Regions from separate parts of the Pseudomonas sp. HN11 genome, predicted to be linked through region 3. Evidence: predicted binding sites of a transcription regulator. Region 3 holds the regulator's gene; each other region holds the start of a gene.
What was found. The regulator FliA, encoded in region 3, starts transcription of late flagellar genes. The targets are predictions, from matches to a motif close to CTAAAGTTTNNNNNNNNNNNGCCGNTAA.
Positions count from the first base shown of each region.

Region 1: the regulator FliA is predicted to act here: its motif matches at 3,204-3,231, upstream of flgM (flagellar biosynthesis anti-sigma factor FlgM).
Region 2: the regulator FliA is predicted to act here: its motif matches at 3,581-3,608, upstream of LVW35_RS15635 (methyl-accepting chemotaxis protein).

Region 1 is NZ_CP089985.1:4,823,898-4,829,875, forward strand. Features, by position in the region: gene flgB (flagellar basal body rod protein FlgB) at 1-168, opposite strand, end outside; gene cheR (CheR family methyltransferase) at 479-1,306, opposite strand; gene LVW35_RS21960 (chemotaxis protein CheV) at 1,349-2,281, opposite strand; gene flgA (flagellar basal body P-ring formation chaperone FlgA) at 2,363-3,127, shown strand; gene flgM (flagellar biosynthesis anti-sigma factor FlgM) at 3,269-3,592, shown strand; gene LVW35_RS21975 (flagella synthesis protein FlgN) at 3,641-4,111, shown strand; gene LVW35_RS21980 (flagellar brake protein) at 4,208-4,957, shown strand; gene LVW35_RS21985 (MFS transporter) at 5,017-5,978, opposite strand, start outside.
Region 2 is NZ_CP089985.1:3,496,411-3,502,388, reverse strand. Features, by position in the region: gene LVW35_RS15650 (FAD-dependent oxidoreductase) at 1-667, opposite strand, end outside; gene LVW35_RS15645 (AAA family ATPase) at 737-1,258, opposite strand; gene pnuC (nicotinamide riboside transporter PnuC) at 1,255-1,818, opposite strand; gene LVW35_RS15635 (methyl-accepting chemotaxis protein) at 1,879-3,513, opposite strand; gene LVW35_RS15630 (undecaprenyl-diphosphate phosphatase) at 3,733-4,563, shown strand; gene LVW35_RS15625 (DUF1294 domain-containing protein) at 4,560-4,943, shown strand; gene LVW35_RS15620 (MmcQ/YjbR family DNA-binding protein) at 4,932-5,288, opposite strand; gene LVW35_RS15615 (LysR substrate-binding domain-containing protein) at 5,285-5,978, opposite strand, start outside.
Region 3 is NZ_CP089985.1:4,476,998-4,482,975, reverse strand. Features, by position in the region: gene flhF (flagellar biosynthesis protein FlhF) at 1-755, shown strand, start outside; gene fleN (flagellar synthesis regulator FleN) at 862-1,695, shown strand; gene fliA (RNA polymerase sigma factor FliA) at 1,692-2,432, shown strand; gene LVW35_RS20350 (chemotaxis response regulator CheY) at 2,601-2,975, shown strand; gene LVW35_RS20345 (protein phosphatase CheZ) at 2,994-3,782, shown strand; gene LVW35_RS20340 (chemotaxis protein CheA) at 3,794-5,978, shown strand, end outside.

The DNA.
Region 1 (5,978 bases), 350 kb from region 3:
GGTCTTGTCTTGCTGTGCGGCGAGCACGGCGGAGAAGTCCAGGTCCCGAGCCTTGTAGTTCGGGGTGTCGGCGTTGGCAATGTTGTTGGCCAGGACTTCGGCACGCTGGGCGCGGAAGCCCAGGGCTTGTTCGTGGATACCGAGCGCTTTATCGAAGCTGATGCTCATGGTGGAAACCTTCAAGGGCTGACCTGCTTTTCGTTAACTGGGTTATAGCAAGGTGTGTGCCAGTTTGCGCTGAGCCCGTATTTAAAGGGCCTGAGGGGAGATTGCCGGGTGGCAATGCCAGAAAAGCGGCAAGCGGTTTCCGCGTGACGCCAGTAAAGCGGCAATAGACGTTGCCGCTTTCGAAAGGATTGCCGCAAAACAAATGTGGGAGCGGGCTTGCTCGCGAATGCGGTGGGTCAGTCACCTTATCAGTGACTGACATTGCGCTTTCGCGAGCAAGCCCACTCCCACATTTTTGACTGCGTACGGCTTATTTGGCCTGGTAGATGATCCCCGGGCTGCACTGCACCATCTGGAAATGGTCCGGCAGACCGTTGAGCGCTTCAGAGGCGCCGAGGAACAGATAACCACCGCGCTTGAGCGTGCCATGAATGCGCAGCAGGATGTCTTTCTTCACTTCGGCCGAGAAGTAGATCAGCACGTTGCGGCAGAACACCATGTCGAACTTGCCCAGGCTGGCGTAGCTATCGAGCAGATTGAACGAGCGGAATTCCACGCGGTTCTTGATCGGCGCCTTGACCGCCCAGCGTCCCGCCCCTTTCGGGTCGAAGTAACGCTGCAGGCGTTCCTGGGACAAACCACGGCCCAGGGCCAGGCTGTCGTACTCGCCAGTCTTGCAGTTGGTGAGCATGGTGCCGGACAGGTCGGTGGCCACGATTTGCGCGCCGGCCTTCAACTGGCCCATGTTGGTCCGCTCGAACTCATCAATGGACATCGAGATCGAGTAGGGTTCCTGCCCCGAAGAGCAGGCGGCCGACCAAATGCGCAGGCGCTGGCCCGGGCTGGCCTTGATGGCCTCCGGCAGCACTTTGTTTTTGAGTACTTCAAAGGGGTAGGTGTCACGAAACCACAGGGTTTCGTTGGTGGTCATGGCATCGACCACCATCTCCTTGAGCCCGCTGCGCGGCTGCCCCTGGATGCGCTGGACCAGCTCACCCAACGACTTGATGCCCTGCTGTTCCATCAGTTTGTTGAGACGGCTGGATACCAGGTACTGCTTGTTTTCACCGAGCAATATGCCACAGGCTTTTTCCAGGAAGACCCGGAACTGTTCGAAATCCAAATTACCCGTAGACACTGATACCGCCTCTAAAATCGTATGACCGCCAAGGAAAACACCTTAGCCGTGATCTGCTGCCTTGATCCGGTCGACAACCCGGGATGCCAGGTCATCAGGACGGAATTTCGCCAAAAAGTCATCCGCACCGACCTTCTTGACCATCGCCTGGTTGAATACACCCGACAACGAAGTATGCAGGATGATATGCAATTTTTGCATGCGTGGATCGTTGCGTATCTCAGCCGTGAGGGTGTAGCCGTCCATTTCCGGCATCTCGATGTCAGAGATCATCATCAAGAATTCTTCTTCCGGCTTTTTGCCGTCGTCCACCAGCTTGCGCAGGTAATCCAGCGCCTGGCGACCGTCATTGAGGGCTACCACTTCCACACCAACGGTTTGCAGACAGCGGGTCACCTGTTTACGCGCCACCGAGGAGTCGTCCACCGTCAGCACGCGCAGGGACACGGCCTTGTGCGCGGTTTCGGCGTCCACCACACCCACGGAAATCGATTCCGAGGTCGGCGCCACTTCGGCGAGGATTTTCTCCACGTCGATGATCTCCACCAACTGGTTATCCACGCGCGTCACCGCCGTGAGGTAGTGATCGCGACCGGTGCCCTTGGGCGGCGGATGGATCTCCTCCCAGTTCATGTTGACGATGCGTTCCACCGAGCGCACCAGGAAACCCTGGGTCTTGGTGTTGTACTCGGTAATGATGACGAACGGGCTCTGGCGGTCCTGCAAACCCGCCGAACCGGTGGCCAAGGCCAGGTCAAGAATCGGGATCGTCGCGCCACGGATGTTGGCAACGCCACACACCACCGGGCTGGACTTGGGCATGATCGTCAGCTTGGGACATTGCAGCACTTCCCGCACCTTGAACACGTTGATGCCATACAGCTGCTTGCCATCCAGGCGAAAAAGCAACAACTCCAGGCGATTCTGCCCTACCAGCTGTGTACGCTGGTTTACTGAATCCATTACTCCTGCCATGCCCAGACTCCTACGCTTAAACCTTTGAGGGTGCGACGCGCACCCGACACTAAACGGCACGGCCTTTGCTATTTATTGGTCATGGATATTAAAACGACAGTTTCCCGACGCCCCATCCTGACCCGGTATTGCAGATTGCTCTGCGCTCCGTTGGCGTTGCTTGCCTTGGGCCTGGGCGCCACGGCCCGCGCAGACAACGTCACCTTGCCTGATCTACTTATCGGCGTCACCCAGGGCTTTCTTGAGTTCACTGTAGAAGATTATCTGGCGACCACCCAGACACCGGGGCGTTATGAAATCCAGGTCAACCAGTTGGACCCACGTCTGCGCATGCCAATGTGCGACAAGGAATTGACAGCCAGCCTGGAAAGCCCAGCCCAGCCCATCGGCCGCGTGACGGTCAAGGTGCGCTGCGACGGCGCCTCGCCCTGGACCGTGTTTGTGCCGGCCCAGGTCAAACTGTTCCGTGATGTGGTGGTGGTGGCTCGCCCACTCAAACGCACCGGGGTCATCGGTTTCGAGGATGTGGTGTTGCGCGAACGCGACATCAGCATGATCAGCCAGGGCTACCTGACATCCCTGGACCAGGCCATCGGGCAAAAACTGACCCGACCAGTGGTCACTGACCAAGTCATCACCCTAGTGCATCTGGAGCAAGCCGAGGTGATTCGCAAGGGCGACCAAGTGGTGATTTCCGCCAGCAGCGGTGCGCTGCAGGTAAAGATGCCAGGGGAAGCCCTGTCCAACGGCGGCATGAGCGAGCAGATACGCGTGAAGAATCTCAACTCCAACCGGGTGATCAAGGCGCGGGTCACCGCACCCGGTCAAGTGGAGGTGGCGTTATAGATCACTGGTATCGGGCGCGCGCTTTTCCTACACTGTCGGTTGAATGCTGGCCTGTAGGTTTTATTGTCAATCGAGCCTAAAGTTTGTCCGGGTATGGCCGAAAACATGGCAAGCGTCCAAATACCCAGAGGTTTTTTGATCATGGTCATCGATTTCAGTCGTTTAAATAACACCCCGGCCACGTCGGCCCCTACGCGCGCTACTGGCACCAAAGACAGCGTAGAAGCCAAGGCCCAGCCACTGCCTGCCAAGGCAGAACAGGCCAGCGCCAGCCAGAGCGGGGAATCCGTACACCTGAGCAATGAGGCTCAACAGTTGCAGAAGGTCACTGACTCGCTGCGCGATCAACCGGTGGTCAATAAAGCCCGCGTGGCCGAATTGAAACAGGCAATCGCCGATGGCAGCTATAAAGTCGACAGCAACCGTGTAGCCAGCAAGCTGCTTAATTTCGAAGCCGAGCGCTAGGCACAGGCCTGCGCCGGGCTTTTGGACGCTTAAACCCCAAGGCCAGCCATGCATCACGACGAAAATCTGCTTCAACTGATCATTGATGATCTAGCGCCGACGCAACAGTTGCTCGAGCTGCTCAGGGAAGAAAACCTGGCCCTTTACGGCCGCGACATGCCTCTGCTGGAAGAAATTCTGGCACGCAAGCAGTCGCTGATCGTCCTGCTGGAACAGCACGGCAAAAAACGCAGCCAGATCCTCACCAGCCTGGGCCTGCCGGCCGACCATGATGGGCTCGCGCAGCTGGCCAGCCACTCCTCGGTCGGCGATCAACTACTGGCCCAGAGCAAAGAACTCAACCAATTGCTCACCCAGTGCCAGGAAGCCAACCAGCTCAACGGTCAGTCGATCCAGCTTCAGCAAGCCACGACCGCCAACCAGTTGCGCATACTTCACGGCGGAGAGCCTCCGGCGCTTTACAACGCTCAGGGCTCCACCTCGCGCCTGGTCAAGCCAAGCACCCGCAGCCAAGCCTGACGCCGGTTTACAGCGCGGCCTATCCAAGGCGCGCCACATACTGGCAGAATGCCTGCTCTTGCGTGTAGTCGTATTTTGTCTGGAGATGGAAGAACCGTGTTCAACGCCCTTAATGCGGAAGATGCCCCGCAGCCACCCAAGGTCCTCACCACGCCTCTGGAAATCGCCAGCACCTTGCGGATGCTGCAAGACAGCCATGACCCGCTGATCATCACCTTCCATGAACGTAGCCAGCGCTTCCAGAGCTATCTGGTGGATGTCAATCGCGACAGCGGCACGCTGGCCCTGGATGAAATGATCCCCCGTGACGGCGAGCGCCACCTGGAAAACGGTGAGCCTTTCCGCATCGAAGGCTTCCACGACGGCGTGCGTGTTGCGTGGGAAAGCAATGGCGGCATGAGCATCAGCGAAAAAGACGGCCACCGCATCTACACCGGCAGCCTGCCTGGCGAAGTGGTCTACCACCAGCGCCGCAACGCCTTCCGCGCCGCCCTGAAGCTGGCTCAATTGGTCAATATCGAACTGGGTGGCGAGAAGCTCAAGGCGCCGGCCAGCGGTAAGCTGCTGGATATTTCCGCTACAGGCTGCAAATTGCGCTTTGAAGGGGACATCTCCGAGCGCCTGCAACTGGGCCAGGTTTACGATCGCTTTATTGCCGCCCTGCCTTTTGGCAGCATGACCACCTCGGTCGAACTGCGTTACCTGCACTTCGAAGAGAAGATCAATACCACCTTCGCCGGCGTGCGCTTCCACAATATGAGTGGTTTGGTGCAGCGCCAGGTCGAGCGCTTTGTGTACCAACTGCAACGAGAAGCACGGCGCTTCGATAAAGACGACGATTTTTAAACTTTAAACGTCGCTATAAAAAACGGGCAGATCCTGATGGGATCTGCCCGTTTTTACATTCAGGGACGCGCCCTGCTCAAATCGTGAGGGTGCTCATCCGGTCCCACAGGTTCAGGTGGCCCCTCAAAGAGCGGCTCGTCTTCCTCTGGGCCCGGCTCAACTTCCGGCTCCGGCTCTGGGGCGGTTTGCATTTGCTCCTGCACCACCGCCTCGTCCACCCGCGGATCAAGCGCCGCTACCAACGGCGAGCTGGACATGCTGTCGGGCATCGCCACGTGGTGCAGAGGCGCATCGTCCACTTGATGCAGATTGGTCACCGCTTTCGGCCGGATGCGCCACACCAGGATCAACGCGCACAGGCTGAAAAACGCATACAGCATCTGGCTGCCGAACAGCTTCATCACCACACCGGCGAGCAACGGTCCGACACTGGCGCCGACGCCGTATGTCACCAGCAGCATGGCGGTGAGCGACACACGGCGGTCACCTTCCACATGGTCGTTGGAGAACGCCACCGCCAGCGGATAAAGACAGAACTGCACCAGGGAACACAAGAACCCCGCCACGAACAACACTTCCAGCGGCACCTTGGTCAGTATCGCCAACGGCAACGCCGCCACTGCCAAACACAGCGCAAAGCAACGAATCAACAGCGCACGATCGTAGCGGTCTGACAACCACCCCAATGGCCACTGCACCACCAATCCCGCAAAAATACAGCTACCCATGAACAGACCCACCTGCTCGGTGGTCAGCCCCTGCTGAGAGGCATACAGCGGCGCCAGACCGTAGAACGAGCCCACGATCAACCCCGCCCCCAGCACGGTACTCAGCGACTGCGGCACGCGCTTGATAAAAAAGCGCGGCTCCATCGGTGCGGGATGCAACGGCGCCGGGTGAATTCGCCGCGTCATGGCCACCGGCACCAGGCACAGGGCAAAACACAGCGCGACCAGCATGAGCAACTCAAGACCCAATTGAGGATGCATGACCAGAATCAGTTGACCGAGCACCAGGCCCA
Region 2 (5,978 bases), 980 kb from region 3:
TGTCCAGTGGCTTGGCGTTGCCCCCGGTGGCGACCAGAGCGGCGTCGTAGTTGAACTGCCGGCCGTCAGTCAATTCGATGCGCTTGGCGATGGCATCCAGGCGCTGCACTTCGCCATGAACGTTCACCGTCAAGTCCAGCAGAGCCGGGGTGTCGTTGGCCGCCATTTCGCCGGCAATCACGAATTTGCTCAAGGCAGTGCGGTCGTAGGCAGGCTGCTGTTCTCGGTCAACCCACAGCAAGCGTCCGGCAAACCCGTGGCGTTTCAGGGCAGCCACGGCGGCGGCACCGGCGGCACCGGCGCCGATCACCACAAAACAGCGCGAGTCTTCACGGGGCGGTGTGAACGTGGCAGTGAGAGGTGCGTCGCCGACACTCACCACGCCATCGTGAACCTGCACCGGGTATTGCGTGAGCCCGGCCAGTGCCGGCGGTTCGCACACGGCGCCGCTGTCCACGGCGAACGCCGCTTTGTGCCAGGGGCACACGATGCGGCCTTGGCAGATGACGCCTTCTTCCAGCGGCGCGCCCGCGTGCGGGCAGTCTGCCTGGAAGGCCCGCACTTGGTCGCCAGTGCGAACCAGCAACAAGGGATGCGCCGCCGTCTCGACACGAACGCCCCGGTTTTCAGGCAAGTTAATCAGGCGGGCAACGATGCGCATATTCATGGGCCAGTCTCCTTTAGTGGGTTGACTGGCGGGCAGGGCGATAGACTGCGTTGACCCGATGGTCGGTCGCTAGGCCAGCAACTTCGCCACAGCGGAGAAAGCTGTGGCGCGGCGTTGTGTCCAGTCTCCACCGACCACCACCACTGGCTGCTGGTGCTGGCGCATCCAGTTCAGACTGGCCTGGAAAAACGCCTGGCGATCCGCGAGGTCCGGTTGGCAGCGTTGGCCGTCTGCGGTCCATTCCACATCCTCCGGCGATAGCAACAGGTGCAGGTCGTAGTGGCGCGCCAGCAATTCGCTGTCGAGCCAGGCCGGGTAGGCGCCGAACAGGGTCTGGCTCCAGAGTTTGTTGGTCAGCAGGTGGGTATCGAGGATCAGCAGTTCAGGCTGCCGGGCGCGAGCGGCGTCTTCCCAGGCCAGTTGGCCACGGGCGATGGCCGGGATGTCGGCCAGAGTGGTGTCACGTTGATGATCATCGATGAAATAGCGTACGTATTCACTCACCATCAATCCACCGAAATGGGCCTGCAACTCCGACGATAGCCAACTTTTACCGCTGGACTCGGGGCCGGCCAACACTACCACCTTCATGCGTGCAACGCCGGGTCGGCGCGCCATTCGCGCCAGCCTTGCACGGCGATCACGGTGAACAGCGCATAGAGCGCGGCGGTGAGGTAGAGGCTTTTGTAGAGGAACAGCCCGACGAAAATCACGTCCACTGCAATCCAGAGAGGCCAGCACTGCACGCGTTTTTGCGCCATCCACATCTGCGCCACCAGGCTGAAGCCGGTGAGGGCAGCGTCGAGCCAGGGCTGGGCCGCGTCCGTCCAGTGGGCCATGGCAGCACCGAGCAGCAGGCTGCCGACTGCGCCCACCGCCAGGCTGGCCATGATCGCCGGGACACCGAGGCTGGTGACCTGACGTCCTTGCTTGACCTCGCCGGCACGGGTCCACTGCCACCAACCGTAGACTTGCAACGCGGCGTAGACCACCTGCAACAACATGTCGGAATAGAGTTTCACGTCGAAGAACACCCAGGTGTACAGCAACACCATCACCAGCCCGATGGGCCAGCACCAGGGGTTTTGCTTGACGGTCAGCCACACGGCAATCACCCCGAGGGCGGCGGCGAACAGTTCAAGCCCGGACATGGTGATTCCTTGGGAGAGTGGGAGAGGGCGGTGATTGTAAACAAATCACCGCCGTTGCGCTCAGACCTTGAACTGACGCAGAAGGCCGTCGAGCTCTTCGCTCAGGCCGTGCAAATGCGCACTCGCCACACTCGACTGCTCCGCCGCCAGCGCCGTGCTGTGGGACAACCCGGCAGCCTGGGTAACGTTCTGATTGATGTCTTCCACCACGTGAGCCTGTTGCAGGGTGGCGCTGGCAATCGAGGCGTTGAGGCCATTGAGGTTGTGCAGCGCCTGACCGATGGCGGTCAGGCTGGCGCCGGCCTGGCCGGCTTGTTCGATGGTCAGTTGCGAGGCGCTGTGGCTATCGCTGATCACCTTGACCGCGGCTTCCGAGTGGCCCTGCAGGCGTTCGATCATGCCCTGGATTTCGGCCGTGGATTTTTGCGTGCGCTGGGCCAGCAGCCGCACTTCATCGGCCACCACGGCGAAGCCGCGGCCTTGTTCGCCGGCGCGGGCTGCTTCAATCGCAGCGTTAAGCGCGAGGAGGTTGGTCTGGTCGGCAATGGAGCGGATCACTTCGAGCACGCTACCGATCTGGGTGCTTTCGGCAGACAGGGTTCGGATGACTTCCACCGCCTGACTGATGGTGCCGGAGAGCTGGTCGATCTGCTGCAGGCTGCTGTCGATATTTACCTGGCCTTGTTGGGCCTGGGCCTGGGCGTCGCGCATTTCGCTGGCGGCGTGCTCGGCGTTCTTGGCCACGTCCTGCACACCGTAGGTAACTTCATTGATGGCGGTGGCCACCAGCTCCATCTGCTGCGACTGTTGCTGGCTGCGGTCATGGGCCTGGGTCGCGTTGCTGCCCAGTTCCTGGGAGGACTGCCCCAGGGCGTTGGCGCACACCTGCAATTGGCCCACCACCTGGCGCAACTTGGCGGTAAAACTGTTGAAGTGCTGGGCCAATTGAGTGACTTCGTCCCTGCCGTGGGTATCGAGGCTGCGGGTCAGGTCGCTTTCGCCGCTGGCGATATTACCCATGGCGTTCACTGCATCCTGCAAGGGACGCACGATGCTGCGCGCAATCAGTAAGACCAGCAGCGCCATTACCAGCGCGATCCCCAGTCCGATCAATGAGGCTTTCCAGACCTGGCCGCTGAACTCGGCCTGCACATCATCCACGTAGACGCCGGAACCGATGATCCAGCCCCACGGCTCGAACAGTTGGATATACGAGGTCTTGGCCACCGGCGCTTCGGCGCCCGGCTTCGGCCAGCGATAGTTGACGATGCCAGCGCCCTTGGCCTTGGCCAGGATCACGAACTCGTTGAACACGGCAAAGCCGTCGGGGTCGCGGATCGCCGAGAGGTTCTGGCCGTCGAGCTTTGGGTTGGCCGGGTGCATGATCATCACGGGGGTGAGGTCATTGATCCAGAAATAGTCGTCATGGTCGTAGCGCAAGCTGCGTACCACGCTCAAGGCTTGTTTCTGGGCGGCGTCGCGGGTCATCACGCCAGTGGTTTCGAGGCTGTGATAAAACGTCAGGATCCCGCTGGCGGTCTGGACCACATGTTGAGTCTGCTGGCGCTTGGCCTGGTACAGGTCGTCGTGGATCTGTTTGAGCATCAGCAAACCCAGGGCCAGCAGCATCAGCACGGCGACTATCAGGATCAGCCACAGGCGCCGGCTGATCGACATATTGCGCAAACTGTTCATCGTCCTGTCACTCCGTGCTTTTTATAATTGTGGGTGCTGCATCGACTTTTCCGACTTGTCTGATAGGCTTTCGGCCTGTATTCGGAAAACCTGAGTACTGTCTGATTTTTCACAAGATTTTTGCAGGCCAGGGTTGAAACTCAACACCGTGTCTTGTCGTCAGTGAACCATTAAAAAGATCAACAAGGCTTGCCATAGAGCAAGACCTTTGGGGGAAGCATGGATTTTTGGACCGCCATACAGGCTTTGATTCTTGGCGTTGTGGAGGGGCTGACCGAGTTCCTGCCGATTTCCAGCACCGGCCACCAGATCATCGTTGCCGACTTGCTCGACTTTACCGGCGACCGCTTCAACGCGTTCAATATCATCATCCAGCTGGGCGCGATCCTGGCGGTGGTGTGGGAATTTCGTGGCAAGATTTTCGAAGTGGTCAGCGGCCTGCCGACTCAGCGCAAGGCCCAGCGCTTTACCGGCAATCTGTTGATCGCCTTCGTGCCTGCGGTGGTACTGGGGGTGATTTTCGCCGACCTGATTCACCATTACCTGTTCAACCCGATCACCGTGGCCACGGCGCTGGTGGTGGGGGGCATCATCATGTTGTGGGCCGAGCGCCGCGAGCATGAAGTGCACGCCGAAACCGTGGATGACATCACCTGGAAAGATGCGCTCAAGGTTGGCCTGGCCCAGTGCCTGGCGATGATCCCCGGCACTTCGCGTTCTGGCGCGACCATTATTGGCGGCCTGCTCTTTGGTCTGTCACGCAAGACCGCCACCGAATTCTCGTTCTTCCTGGCAATGCCGACCATGGTCGGTGCGGCGGTGTATTCGGGCTACAAGTACCGCGACCTGTTCCAGCCTGCGGACCTGCCGGTGTTCGTCATTGGCTTTGTGACTTCGTTCATCTTCGCGATGATCGCGGTGAAAGGCCTGCTCAAGTTCATTGCCAGCCACAGCTACGCCGTGTTTGCCTGGTACCGCATCGCGTTCGGCCTACTGATCCTGGCGACCTGGCAGCTCGGCTGGATCGACTGGGCGGCGGCCAAGGCATGATGATCCAGCACCCACGCTTGAAGGCGGCGTTCTTTGTGCTGCTGTGTGCGGCGCCGTTGTTGGGTTCGGTATTGGTGTGGCAGCGCGGCGAGACCGTGATCCCGCTGGCGGCCTATGGCCTGGTCAGTGTGATCGCATTCTTCTTGTACTGGAGTGACAAGCGCAAGGCGCGCACCGACAGTTGGCGCACCCCGGAAAATATTCTCCATGCCGTAGAGCTGGCAGGCGGCTGGCCGGGTGCGTTGATTGCCCAGCAGGTGTTCCGGCACAAGACGCGCAAGGTGTCTTATCAGGTGTTGTTCTGGCTGATCGTGTTGCTGCATCAGGTGTTCTGGCTGGACCAGCTGTTCCTCGGTGGCACCTTGCTCTCAGTGCTCTAGCAACAACCCGATCTGCGTGCGCTTGGGCAGCTTGCGCACTACCAACTGGTGGGAACGCAGCAGCAAGCCACGCAATTCCTCAGCGCCCAGCGGGTAGGGCGTATTCATGATGATCCACTGCGCCCGCGCCAAATACGGCGCCGGGTGAATGCCGGGGCGGTCCACATGGCCGAGGAACAGCTCCTTGTCGACCTTGAACGCCAGCGACTCTCCGCGCAGGTTCTGCAATGCGAACATCTTGTTGCCTGCAATCGAAAACACCCGTACGCCACCCCATTTGTAGTCTTCCCGCGCGCCCGGCAGGCTCAGGCAGAACGTGGCGACGTCTTCGTCGGTCATCCTCATAGCAGTCGATCTCCACAGCCTTTGAAACCTTCTTCCAGGTAATCGATCCAGGCCCGAATGGCCGGCAATACGCCCCGGCGATGCGGATACACCGCTTGCAGCCAGCCGCCTGGCAAGGACCATTCCGGCAGCAGTTGCACGAGCCGGCCGCTGGCCAATTCCTCTTCGCAGTACATCATCGGCAGAACGGTGAAGCCCAGGCCCATGATGGCGCTGGCTTTGCGCACGATAAAGTCGTCGATACCCAGACGAGCTTCCATCGCCAGGTCGTGGGCGTTGCCATGAGGGTCGAGAATGCGTTGATGCACCAGGCGATCCGCCTCCAGTGCACCGAGGATCGGTAACTGCCTGAGGTCCTCCAGGGTCGCCACCTGGCGCCCGATCATCAGCGCAGGGCTGGCCACCAGCACGGTCTGGGCCTGGCGCAGGCGTTTGGTCACCAGCAACGGGTCTTCATCGCCCAGTTCGCGCACGCGAAGGGCGACATCGATGCCCTCGGCGACCAAGTCGACACGGCGGTTGACCAAGGTCATTTCCAGCTGCACCTGGGGATGAGCCGCAAGAAATCCAGCCACCATCTCCGGCAGAATGTGCTGAGCCATGCCGACCGGGCAGCTCACCCGCAGTCGCCCGCGGGGTTCACTGGACATGCTGGCCACGGCCTCATCGGCCATTTCCGCTTCCAGCAGC
Region 3 (5,978 bases):
AAATCGAAGAGCCTCGCCAGGCCTGGCGCATGTTGCTGGCCCACTTGGCGCGGATGATCGTCACGCCGGAAATCGAACCCCTGGAAGAGGGCGGTGTGATCGCCATGGTCGGCCCTGCCGGCATGGGTAAAACCACCACCCTGGCCAAGCTGGCCGCGCGCTACGTGCTCAAGTACGGCGCTTCGAGTATCGCGCTGGTGAGCATGGACAGCTACCGTATCGGTGCCCAGGAACAGCTCAAGACCCTGGGCCGGATCCTCAATGTGTCGGTGACCCATGTCGACCCGGGCCAGTCCCTGGCCAACGCCCTCGACCCGCTGCTGCGCAAACGCGTGGTATTGATCGATACTGCCGGCCTGCAAGCCAGCGATCCGGCGTTGCGCATGCAGCTGGAAAGCCTCGCCGGGCGTGGCATCAAGTCGAAAAATTACCTGGTGCTTGCAACCACCAGCCAGAAACAGGTTCTTACCGCTGCGTATCACAGCTACAAACGCTGCGGCCTGGCCGGTTGCATCCTCACCAAGCTCGATGAAACCGCGAGCCTGGGCGAGGTGCTGAGCCTGGCCATCAGTCATGAATTGCCGGTCGCCTACCTGACCGACGGGCCGCGGATCCCGGATGATCTGCATCTGCCGCGCCGTCATCAGTTGGTCAGCCGTGCAGTCAGCGTGCAAATGCAAGACGAGCCTAGCGAGGAAGCGATGGCCGATATGTTCGCCGACCTGTACCACAACCCGGCGAAGCGGGTAGGTTGAGGGCGGCATGAACACCGTGAAATGTATCTACATCGATGGTCTGCAAGCGATTCACGCGGCCAAGCCATGTAGCCTGCGTCTAAGCAAGACAAGGTAAAGAAATAAAATGGGCAGCATGCATCCCGTACAGGTGATCGCGGTGACCGGCGGCAAAGGTGGCGTCGGGAAAACTAACGTGTCAGTGAATTTGTCCCTGGCCCTGGCAGAGCTTGGCCGTCGCGTCATGCTGCTGGATGCTGACCTGGGGCTGGCGAACGTCGACGTTCTGCTGGGGCTGACGCCCAAACATACACTTGCCGATGTGATCGAAGGCCGCTGTGAGCTGCGCGATGTGCTGCTGCAGGGCCCCGGTGGCATCCGCATCGTGCCGGCCGCCTCCGGCACCCAGAGCATGGTGCACCTGAGCCCGGCGCAGCATGCCGGCCTGATCCAGGCCTTCAGTGATATCGGCGACAACCTCGACGTGCTGGTGATCGACACCGCCGCCGGGATTGGCGAGTCCGTGGTCAGCTTCGTGCGCGCCGCGCAGGAAGTGTTGCTGGTGGTCTGCGATGAACCCACCTCGATCACCGACGCCTACGCCCTGATCAAACTGCTTAACCGTGATTACGGCATGAACCGCTTCCGCGTCCTGGCCAACATGGCCCAGAGCCCGCAGGAAGGGCGCAACCTGTTCGCCAAGTTGACCAAGGTCACGGATCGCTTCCTCGATGTCGCCTTACAATACGTCGGCGCAGTTCCCTACGACGAGTGTGTGCGCAAGGCTGTGCAAAAGCAGCGTGCAGTCTACGAAGCGTTCCCTCGTTCCAAATGCGCACTGGCGTTCAAGGCTATTGCCCAGAAGGTCGATACCTGGCCGTTGCCCGCCAACCCGCGGGGGCATCTGGAGTTTTTCGTCGAGCGATTGGTGCATCAGACGAGCGCAGGACCCGTGCTATGACAGCGACTGGCTACAACGCGTACAAGAAGTCTGCCCGTGACAGTCAGGGCGAGTTGATCGAGCGCTACGCGCCCTTGGTCAAGCGCATTGCCTATCACCTGCTGGCACGTCTGCCCGCCAGCGTCCAGGTCGAAGACTTGATCCAGGCGGGTATGATCGGCCTGCTCGAAGTGTCGACCAAATACGACGCGAGCAAGGGTGCGAGTTTCGAGACGTATGCGGGTATCCGCATACGTGGCGCAATGCTCGATGAGGTGCGTAAAGGTGACTGGGCGCCGCGCTCGGTGCATCGCAATACGCGCATGGTCAGTGACGCAATTCGCGCAATTGAAGCAAAAACCGGTCGCGACGCTAAAGATCACGAAGTTGCGGCCGAACTCCAATTGAGTCTCGACGATTACTACGGGATTTTGAACGATACCTTGGGCAGTCGCCTGTTCAGTTTCGACGACCTGCTGCAGGACGGCGAACACGAAGGGCTGCACGAGGACGGCGCGAGCGCTCATATGGAGCCATCGCGTGACCTGGAAGATGAGCGTTTCCAGGGGGCGTTGGCGGACGCGATTGCCAATTTGCCGGAGCGTGAGCGACTGGTGTTGGCGCTGTACTACGACGAAGAGCTGAACCTCAAGGAAATCGGTGAGGTCCTGGGGGTCAGCGAGTCGCGGGTCAGCCAGTTGCACAGCCAGTGCGCAGCCCGCTTGCGGGGGCGTTTGGGAGAGTGGCGAGCGCGCTGACAGGCAGTGTGGGGACACTGCAGACGAAACCGCGAGGGCAACCAGCCTTCGCGGGTTAGGCCCGTGGTGCCCCTGGCAGTCCTTTTTGTGTAATGCCTGTTGATTGAAATGGCGCGTCCAGGTGCTGGGCGCGTTTAAGACTGCTTGGAGGTCGAATTGGACAAGAACATGAAAATCCTCATCGTTGATGACTTCTCAACGATGCGGCGGATCATAAAAAACCTGTTGCGTGACCTTGGGTTCACTAACACGGTCGAGGCGGATGACGGCATTACGGCGATTCCGATCCTCAACAGCGGGAGCATCGACTTTCTGGTAACAGACTGGAACATGCCGGGCATGACCGGTATCGACTTGCTGCGCCACGTGCGCGCCGACGAAAAACTGCGCAGCCTGCCTGTGCTGATGGTAACCGCCGAAGCCAAGCGTGAGCAGATCATCGAAGCCGCCCAAGCGGGGGTCAACGGTTACGTGGTCAAACCATTCACTGCATTGGCCTTGAAAGAGAAGATCGAAAAAATCTTCGAACGCATCCACGGCTAATGCCATCGCGGGGGAGCTATGGAGCATAAAGAAACGTCACAGGGAGACTTTGAGTCGACCCTGAAAAAGCATGCTCACCAGTTGGTCGACAGCCTTGAAAAAGGCCAGTTCGGCGACGCGGTGCAGTTGATCCATGAGCTCAACCAGACCCGTGACCGCGGCCTGTATCAGGAAGTGGGCAAGCTCACACGCGAGCTGCACAGTGCGATCGTCAATTTCCAGATTGACCCACATATGCCCCAGGCCGAAGAAATTTCGCAAATCACCGACGCCACCGAACGCCTGTCCTATGTGGTCAGGCTGACTGAGGCGGCGGCCAACCGCACCATGGACCTGGTGGAAAACGCCACGCCCCTGGTCAACGGTATGGCCAACGAAGCCCAGGCCCTGAGCAACGACTGGGGGCGTTTCATGCGCCGCGAAGTGGGCGCTGAAGAGTTTCGTGAATTGGCGCGTCGGGTCGAAGGGTTCTTGTCACGCAGCGAGCAGGAAAACCGTACGGTTTCCAGCAACCTCAACGACATTCTGCTCGCCCAGGATTACCAGGACCTCACCGGCCAGGTGATCAAGCGTGTGACCCAGTTGGTCACCGAAGTGGAAAGCAACTTGCTCAAATTGGTGCTTATGGCAGGCCAGGTAGACCGTTTTGCCGGTATCGAACATGACCGCGAAGCGATCCTCTCGGAAAAAGATCCACAAAAACATCTCGCCAAGGGTGAAGGTCCGCAGATTCATGCCGATAAACGTGAAGACGTTGTATCGGGTCAAGATGATGTCGATGACCTGTTATCCAGTTTAGGCTTCTAAGGAGCACCCACATGAGCTTCGGCGCCGATGAAGAAATCCTTCAGGATTTCCTTGTAGAGGCCGGCGAAATTTTAGAGCAGTTGTCCGAGCAACTGGTCGAGCTGGAAAGCCGACCGGATGATGCGAACCTGCTCAATGCAATTTTTCGCGGTTTTCACACTGTAAAAGGGGGCGCCGGCTTCCTCCAGCTCCATGAGCTGGTGGAGTGCTGCCACATCGCCGAGAACGTGTTCGACATCCTGCGCAAGGGTGAGCGTCATGTTGATTCGGAATTGATGGACGTGATTCTCGAAGCACTGGATGCGGTCAATGGCATGTTCAGCGAAGTCCGCGAACGTGCCCCGATCACTGCCGCCACGCCGGAACTGCTGGCAGCCCTGGCGCGTTACGCAGAGCCTGCCGATTTGTCGGCGGCGCCGGTGGCTGAAGCTGCGCCGGAACCTGTGGCAGAGCCCGAAGCGGATGTAACCGACAGCGAGTTCGAACAACTGCTCAACTCCCTCAGTGCCGTGAAGGCCGAGGCCGAGGCACCTGCGGCGCCCGTCGCCGCGCCAACCAGCGAAGACATCACCGACGCTGAGTTCGAATCCCTGCTCGATCAATTGCACGGCAAAGGCCAGTTTGCGGCCGACGCCGTCGTGCCGACCGCTGCGCCAGTCGCGCCGGCAGCCAACGCCAACGCCAGTACCGACATTACCGACGACGAATTCGAAGCACTGCTCGACCAACTGCACGGCAAGGGCACCTTCGTGGCCGACGCGTTGCCGGAAGTCGCCGCCACGGCCGCAGCGCCTGCCGCCGCCAATGCAGCACCGGCTGGCGATGGTTTGATCTCCGATCACGAGTTCGAATCGTTGCTGGACGAATTGCACGGCAAGGGCAAGTTCAGCGAAGTGGCCCCGGCCGCAGCGGCTGCGACCGCAGCACCGGTTGCCGCCAAAGCCGCAGCGCCGGTACCGGCCGCCAAGCCTGCACCCGCTCCAGCTGCCGCCCCTGCGCCGGCGCGTGCCGCTGCAGCGCCGGTAGCCGAGAAACCGGCCAGTGAAGCCGAAACCACCGTGCGGGTTGATACCGCACGCCTGGACGACATCATGAACATGGTCGGCGAACTGGTATTGGTGCGTAACCGCCTGGTGCGCCTGGGCCTGAGCAGCGGCGATGAAGCCATGCAAAAGGCGGTGTCCAACCTTGACGTGGTGACTGCCGACCTGCAAACCGCTGTGATGAAAACGCGGATGCAGCCGATCAAGAAAGTCTTCGGCCGCTTCCCGCGCCTGGTTCGCGACTTGGCGCGCCAGTTGAAGAAAGAGATCAACCTGGAACTGGTGGGTGAAGAAACCGACCTCGACAAAAACCTTGTCGAGGCCCTGGCCGACCCGCTGGTCCACTTGGTGCGCAATGCCGTCGACCACGGCGTCGAAACCCCGGAAGAGCGCGAAGCCTCGGGCAAGTCCCGTGGCGGCAAGGTGATCCTGGCGGCGGAGCAAGAAGGCGACCACATCCTGCTGTCGATCACCGATGACGGCAAAGGCATGGACCCGACCATCCTGCGCAACATCGCGGTCAAGCGTGGTGTGATGGACAAGGACGCCGCCGACCGCCTGACCGACACCGAGTGCTACAACCTGATCTTCGCTCCGGGCTTCTCGACCAAGACCGAGATTTCCGACGTGTCCGGCCGTGGCGTCGGCATGGACGTGGTGAAGACCAAGATCAGCCAGCTCAACGGCTCGATCAACATCTACTCGACCAAGGGCCAAGGCTCGAAGATCGTCATCAAGGTGCCGTTGACCCTGGCGATCATGCCTACCCTGATGGTGATGCTGGGCAACCAGGCCTTCGCCTTCCCGCTGGTCAACGTCAACGAAATCTTCCACCTCGACCTGTCGCGCACCAACGTGGTGGACGGCCAGGAAGTGGTGATCGTGCGCGACAAGGCGTTGCCCCTGTTCTACCTCAAGCGCTGGCTGGTGGCATCGGCCAAGCATGAAGAGCAGCGCGAAGGCCATGTGGTGATTCTCTCTGTGGGCACCCAGCGTATCGGCTTTGTGGTCGATCAACTGGTGGGCCAGGAAGAAGTGGTCATCAAGCCTTTGGGCAAAATGCTGCAGGGAACCCCGGGCATGTCGGGCGCGACCATCACCGGTGACGGTCGGATCGCGCTGATTCTCGATGTCCCGAGCATGCTCAAGCGTT